Regions from separate parts of the Methylobacterium sp. 13MFTsu3.1M2 genome, predicted to be linked through region 1. Evidence: riboswitches for the same ligand, from Rfam matches in the RefSeq annotation. Region 1 holds a riboswitch; the other holds the start of a gene.

Region 1 (3,400 bases):
GCCGCACCGCCAGCCTCGGCGGCCATGTCGAGGGCTGCGACGCATGCGGCCACCTGCGCGTCGCCTACAACTCCTGTCGCAACCGGCATTGCCCCCGGTGCCAGGGCGCGGCCGCCCGCGACTGGCTCGCCGCGCGCGAGGCCGACCTCCTGCCGGTCGGCTACTTCCACGTCGTCTTCACCCTGCCGGCCGAGATCGCCGCCATCGCCTTCCACAACAAGGCCGCCGTCTACGACCTGCTGTTCCGGGCGGCGAGCACCACCATGATGCGGATCGCCGCCGACCCAAGGCACCTCGGGGCCCGCGTCGGGCTGACCGCCGTGCTCCACACCTGGGGCTCGGCCATGACCCACCATCCCCATGTCCACATGATCGTCCCCGGCGGCGGCCTCTCCCCGGACGGGACCCGCTGGATCGCCGCGCGCGCCGGCTTCCTCCTGCCGGTGCGGGTGCTGGGCCTGCTGTTCCGCCGCCTGTTCCTCGAACGGCTCGCCGCGCTCCACGCGGCCGGGGCGCTCGCCTTCTTCGGCCCCCTGGCCCCACTCTCGGATCCCAGGGCCTTCGCCCGCGCGCTCGCCCCGGTGCGCCGGAAGCGCTGGGTGGTCTACGCCAAGCCGCCCTTTGCCGGACCGAAGGCCGTGCTCGCCTATCTGGCGCGCTACACCCACCGCGTCGCCATCTCCAGCCGCCGCATCCTCGCCTTCGACGGGGCGAGCGTCAGCTTCCGCGTCAAGGACTACCGGCGCGACGAGGCCGGGCGGCCGCGGGTCATGACCCTGTCGGCCGCGGAGTTCATCCGACGCTTCCTGCTCCATGTCCTGCCGCGCGGCTTCCACCGCATCCGGCACTACGGCTTTCTCACGGGCTCGAACCGGACGGCAGGCCTGGACCGCATCCGCGCGGTCCTCGGCGTCGCGGCCCCGCCGCGGCCCAGCGCCGACGCACCCGATCCGCAAGACAGCCCCGGCCAGGCCCGGCCACCTTGCCCCTGCTGCGGCGGTCCCATGACGATCGTCGGGTCCTTCGCGGGCTGGCATCAGCCCCGTGGGCCGCCGTTCCGCTCCACGTCGCACCGGGCAGGTTCGCCATGACCCGGCATGACCTGACGCCGCCAACCACCCGAGGAACCGCGCCTCGGGGCATGCCTCACCCTGTGCCGAACCTCAGGATGAACCGTGCCCCCGCGATCGCCGAACCCCGGTTCGCTTCGCCAAGCGCTGAGGCCTTGCCAATCCGGGGACTTCCAAGCACGCCACTGGCGAGGTTTGCCCGCCGTCGCTCCGCCGCTGGGGGCGACGCCCAGCCCAAATCCCCATAGGCCCGCCCGCCATCCCGCGGGTTCGTTCATCCAAGACTTTCGTACGCCTCGCGGCGACCGAAACTCTTCAGGTTTCCGGCCAGTCAGCTTTGGAGCGTCAAACTTGAATAGCGGACGTTCGACACTCGCTAAAATGGCCAAGCTAGACAGCCGGCGTGACGGCAGAGCTATTTGGACGCCGTCGTTGACTCACGGGTTCGTGAGGCTGTAGCTGGGCCGTGACGGTTCCCTTCGGGGATCAAAAGAGAACGCGGTGAGGGTGACAGCCCGATGCCGTGGCTGCCCCCGCAACTGTAAGCGGCGAGCCCTTCACCACCATGTCACTGGGTCACCCCGGGAAGACGGTGCGAGGGCGATGACCCGCGAGCCAGGAGACCTGCCGTCAGCCGTGGTCACACGCGAAACGCGTCGGGCGGGGTGTCCTGGCGGGTGTCGAAGCGCTGCCTCGTGAGGCGGTGGCCCAGGCCTCGTTCGCGGTGACGTGCCACTGCCGTCCCGAGGTCCCAGGCCCGTGTCCCGTCCCGCTCCGCAATGGCGGCTTCGCGCATCCGTCGCATCGCTCGCGCTCGTCTCCCTTGGGTTGGCCCCAGCGACCGCCCAGGGCCTACGAGCTGACCCGGCTCCGGCCTCGGTCGTACTCGACCCGCTCTCGGTCGAGGGCAGCTACACCGCCGCCCCCACCTACCAGGTCAAGGACCTCTACAGCGGCACCAAGACGGTGACGCCGCGGCTCTCGCTGCCCCAGCAGGTTGACGTCGTGCCCCAGGAGGTCCTCCGGGACACCGCCGCCACCCGGGTCGAACGAGCGCTCGACTACGTCCCGGGCGTCAACAAGCAGAATGATTTCGGCGCCCAGAACCTCGCGCTCTACTCGGTGCGCGGCTTCGCTACCCAAGACATCTTCTTCAACGGCTTCAACATCGCCCGCGGCTACAACGGCGCGCCGGACACACAGAACGTGCAGTCCATCGAGGTGCTCAAAGGTCCGAGCGGGGCACTCTATGGACGCAGCGACCCGGGCGGCACCGTCAACATCCTGACCAAGCAGCCCGTAGCGCTGCCCTTCGTCGAGATGGGTACGCTCGTCGGGAGCTTCGGCACGGCGCGCACCACCGTCGATGCCGGCGGGCCGCTGAACGAGGAAGGCACCGTCCTCTACCGCTTCAACGGCGCCCTCGCTCGGCAGGACAGCTTCCGCGATTTCGTCGACGGCGACCGCGTCCTGGCCGCGCCCGTGGTAAGCTGGCTGATCAGCCCGGACACCAAGCTCACCGTCGAGGCGCAGTACCTGCGCAACCGCCAGACCTTCGACCGTGGCACCGTCGCGGTGAACAACCGCCTCGGCCTCGTCCCGCGCTCCCGCTTCTTCGGCGAGCCGGGCGACGATTCCGTGTCGGAGGCCGGGATCCTGCAGATCCGCCTCGATCATGCCTTCAACGCCGATTGGCAGCTGCGGGTCGCCGGACACTTCAATACCGGCAGCCTGACCGGCCTGCAGACCGGCGCGACCGGCCTCCTCGACGACGGCCGCACCCTGTTGCGCGAGTTCCGTCGGCACGACTTCACCTGGGGCGTGGCCATCGGGCAGGCCGAGCTCGTCGGGCACTTCGACACCGGGCCGTTCGCCCACACCGTGCTGCTTGGCCTTGAGCACGAGCGCTACAACAGCACCGAGAACCTGCTGCGCTCGACGCCGCGGATCGACCCCTTCGCCATCGACCTGTTCAACCCGGTCTACGGCCAGCCCAAGCCGCCCTTCACGCGGCGCTACAGCGCGAGCGAGAACGTCGGGAATACCGCCGTCTACGCGCAGGATCAGATCGCGCTAAGCCCGGAGTGGAAGCTCCTCCTCGGCAACCGGACCGACTTCTACAACCAGACCTTCCGCGACAAGGTCGGCAACGAGCGCACGGAGCAGGATCGGACCGGCTTCTCGCCGCGTGCGGGCCTCGTCTACCAGCCGCTGTCCTTCCTCTCGTTCTACGGCAACGTGGCGGCCTCGTTCCGCCCCAACACCGGCTTCGACATCGCGACCCGTCCCTTCGCCCCGGAGACCGGCTTCGGCTACGAGGCGGGCGTCAA
Region 2 (3,400 bases), on a different contig from region 1:
CGATCAGGTCGGCCTTGTTGACGACCACGAGGTCGGCGCAGAGGAGCTGGTCCTCGAACACCTCCTCCAGGGGGTTGTCGTGGTCGACCGACTGGTCGGCGGCCCGCTGGGCCGCCAGAGCCTCCGGATCCTCCGCGAAGGCGCCCGAGGCCACCGCCGGGCCGTCGACCACCGCGACCACGCCGTCGACGGTCACCCGCGAGCGGATCGCCGGCCACTGGAACGCCTGGACCAGCGGCTTCGGCAGGGCGAGGCCCGAGGTCTCGATCAGGATGTGCTCCGGCGGCTCGGCGCGGCCGAGAAGGGTCTCCAGCGCCGGCACGAAATCGTCCGCGACCGTGCAGCAGATGCAGCCGTTCGGCAGCTCGACGATGGCGTCCTCGGTGCAGCCCTCGACGCCGCAGGCCGCCAGGAAGGACTTGTCGAAGCCGATATCACCGAACTCGTTCACCAGGATCGCGAGGCGGCGCCCCTTGGCGTTCTCGACCACGTGGCGGACGAGGGTCGTCTTGCCGGCCCCGAGGAAGCCGGTGATGATGGTGCAGGGGATCTTGTTCACGAGGGTCATTCCGCGGGCTCCAGGGTGCCGGCGGGGACCGGGCGGGGTTCTGGGAAAGGGGGAATGCGGGCGATCACGCCCTTGCGGAACGCCTCCGGACGCTCGCGCCAGGGCACGATGCCGTCCGGGGTCGCCGCGTAGGCCGCGAGCCCGCCGAGGATGATCTCGGCCGAGGCGGCGGGATCCATGTCGCCGTAGACGTAGGTCCAGCGGTCGGCCGCGGCGACCGCCACGGTGCAGGGCCGCTTGCAGACCGACAGGCACTCCACCGCCTCGACCCGCAGGTCCGGCGTGGCGCCGCTCCGCGCCCGGAGCGCCTCCAGCAGGCGGGCCCCGGCGCGGGGCCCGTCGGGGTCGTCGTCCGGCCGGCGGCAGGTGGTGCAGACGTAGAGAACGGTCTCAGGCACGGGCCGCTCCCCGATCCGCGCCGCGGGCGAAGGCCTGCCACGCCCAGCCGAGCCCCAGCCCGATCAGGATCCAGAACACGAAGCTGATGGCGAGCGACCGCGCGGCGAATTGCGCGGCGAGCGCCGCCGGAAGTTCGGACGCGGCCTCGGGCGCCTGCGGGGCGCCGACGACGTGCGGGGCGATGATCAGGACGAGCCCCCCGAGGATCGTGATCAGCGCGCGGCGAATCGTGATCAGGTAGAGCCCCATGCCGGTCGCCGCGGCGGTCATCACCCACCACGCCTGCCGCGTCGCGAGCGGGGCCGCCGCGCTGCCGGGCAGTTCCGGCGGCAGGCCGAGACCCGGCGCGAGGGCGACGCTGGCGAAGGCGGCCACCGCGAAGGCGAGGCCGACCTGCGGCGTGGGTTCGCGGCCGCAGGCGAGCATCACCGCGCCGAGCAGCAGCGCGTAGCCCACGCCACCCACGAGGGTCGCGAGCCCGGTGAAGGCCATCCGCGGCAGGCCGGGCGCGGGCTGCCATTCCGGCGCGGCGTCGGGCGCGGCATGGTCGTGCCCGGCATGGGCCAGCACGATCGGGAACGCCTTGATCGGGAGCGCCTTGGCAGCCCGGTTCGGCGCCTCCTGCTGCTCGTAGCGCTCGGCCGCGACGATCAGCGGCGAGGTCAGCGTGAGTTCGAGGCCCGTCACGATGGCAGCCGCGAAGAAGCCGGCGGCGAGGGCCGCCGACAGGAGCCGGATGATCATCCCTGGTCCGGGAACGTCAGTGGCAGGGGAAGTTCTGGGTGTGGCGGAAGTCGTGCGCCGCGTTGTGGAGCGCGATCGCCGGCGAGAAGCCCGCCATGAATAGCAGGCCGAGGCCCAGCACGGCCGCGAGCGCGACGGCGATCGGGCGCTCCGACGCGCGGGTGCCGGCGGCGATGGGGGCGAGGGTTTGCGTCGTCATCAGAAGCGTCTCCAGCCGCCCCACCGGCGGCATTGCGGGATCCTGTCGCGACGGCAGGTCTCCTGGCTCGCGGCTCGGCGCGCCCACCGCCTTCCCGGATCGCTCCGGTGGCGCTTGGCGGGCGCTCGCCGCTCACAGTTGCGGGGGCAGCCGCGGAATCGGGGCTTCAAACCCCTCACCGCATTCCCTTTTCACCCCGTCTCCGGGGCACCGTCGCCCGGCCGTTGTAGACGCATGACCGCCAGGACACAACGGAGCGGCGCCGGATCGCGGCCGTTTCCCGCGCCCGCCCCGCGATCGGGGTGGGCTTGACGGCCGCGCCCCGGAGCGGGCACCGCCGCACCCGATACCCGCCCGGCCCCGGCGCGGGCGCTGAACTCCCGGAGACCCGATGGCCCCGACAGACGATCCGACCCCGGTTCTCGTCGATCTCGCGGCCGGCCGTAAGCCGCGGATCGTCTCCGATGCGGGCACGGGAACGACGTGGCTCGAGGTCGACCTCGGCGGCCGCTTCCCGATCCATTCCGTCGCCCTGCGGCCGGGGGAGGGGGCGGTTCCCGCCGAGCCTGGCGACGTCGCGGTGGCGGTCTCGCAGGACGGCGTGACGTGGGCCGAGCCGGACCTCGCTGGCTGGACCGCGACCCCGGACGCCCTCGTCGCCGCGATCGTCCCCGACGAGCGGGCCTGGGCGCGCGCGGTCCGGATCGCCGCGCCCGAACCGGCCCGGATCGCCGGCATCGGCATCCGCGCCGACGAGGCCGCGATCGACCTGATCGCGCTGCGGGCGATGCTCGGCCTCGACGTGACGCTCCTGAACGAGACGCCCGGCGCCAACGTCTACGTCACCTACGCGCTCCAGTCGGCGCCCGACCGCGCCAGCCACGCCCTGGTCGGCCTGTCGCTGTTCGAGAACGGCGCCTTCGGCAACTGCCTCGTCCAGTACATCATCGCGGTGACGATCGCGAAGGCGCTCAACCTGAAATACATCAAGGTGCCCAAGGTCGACCGCAGCAAGGTGATCTTCCTGACCGAGCGGCTGACCTGCGACGGCCTCACCTTCATCCCGCCGGACGAGCCGCTGCCGGCGGACGGCTACTTCCTGTCGGGCCTGTATTTCGACCCGACGCAGTTCGAGCGCGTGACCGCGCTGCGGGGGCCGACGGATTCGCGCGTGATCGTGCAGAGCGTGATCCGGCCGCTGTTCAACGGCCTGCCGAAGAGCTTCCCGGTGAAGCCCCACGACCAGCTCCTGATCCACATCCGGTCGGGCGACATCTTCAGCACCTGGGTCGATCCGCACTATCCGCAGCCGCCCTTCGCGTTCTACCGGATGGTCATCGACCGGCTCCTGGCCGAGGGCCGGATCCGCTCGGTCAAGCTCGTCTTCGAGAACAGACTGAACCCGGTCATCGCCGAGGTGGAGGCGTACGCCGAGCGGCGCGGATTGCCGGTGGAGATCCAGAGCGAGTCGCTGATCTCCGACGTCGCGG

What was found. A riboswitch is a leader RNA that binds a small molecule or an ion and turns the genes downstream of it on or off. The one in region 1 is predicted to bind cobalamin.
Region 2: another riboswitch for cobalamin. It lies ahead of BM314_RS15320 (CbtB domain-containing protein); the one in region 1 lies ahead of BM314_RS08390 (TonB-dependent siderophore receptor).

Annotation. Positions count from the first base shown of each region.
Region 1 covers NZ_FOMM01000008.1:17,316-20,715, reverse strand. The annotation lists gene BM314_RS08395 (IS91 family transposase) at 1-1,091, shown strand, start outside; cobalamin riboswitch at 1,524-1,717, shown strand; gene BM314_RS08390 (TonB-dependent siderophore receptor) at 1,899-3,400, shown strand, end outside.
Region 2 covers NZ_FOMM01000014.1:101,184-104,583, reverse strand. The annotation lists gene cobW (cobalamin biosynthesis protein CobW) at 1-568, opposite strand, end outside; gene BM314_RS15330 (DUF1636 domain-containing protein) at 565-966, opposite strand; gene BM314_RS15325 (CbtA family protein) at 959-1,711, opposite strand; gene BM314_RS15320 (CbtB domain-containing protein) at 1,728-1,910, opposite strand; cobalamin riboswitch at 1,945-2,140, opposite strand; gene BM314_RS15315 (discoidin domain-containing protein) at 2,302-3,400, shown strand, end outside.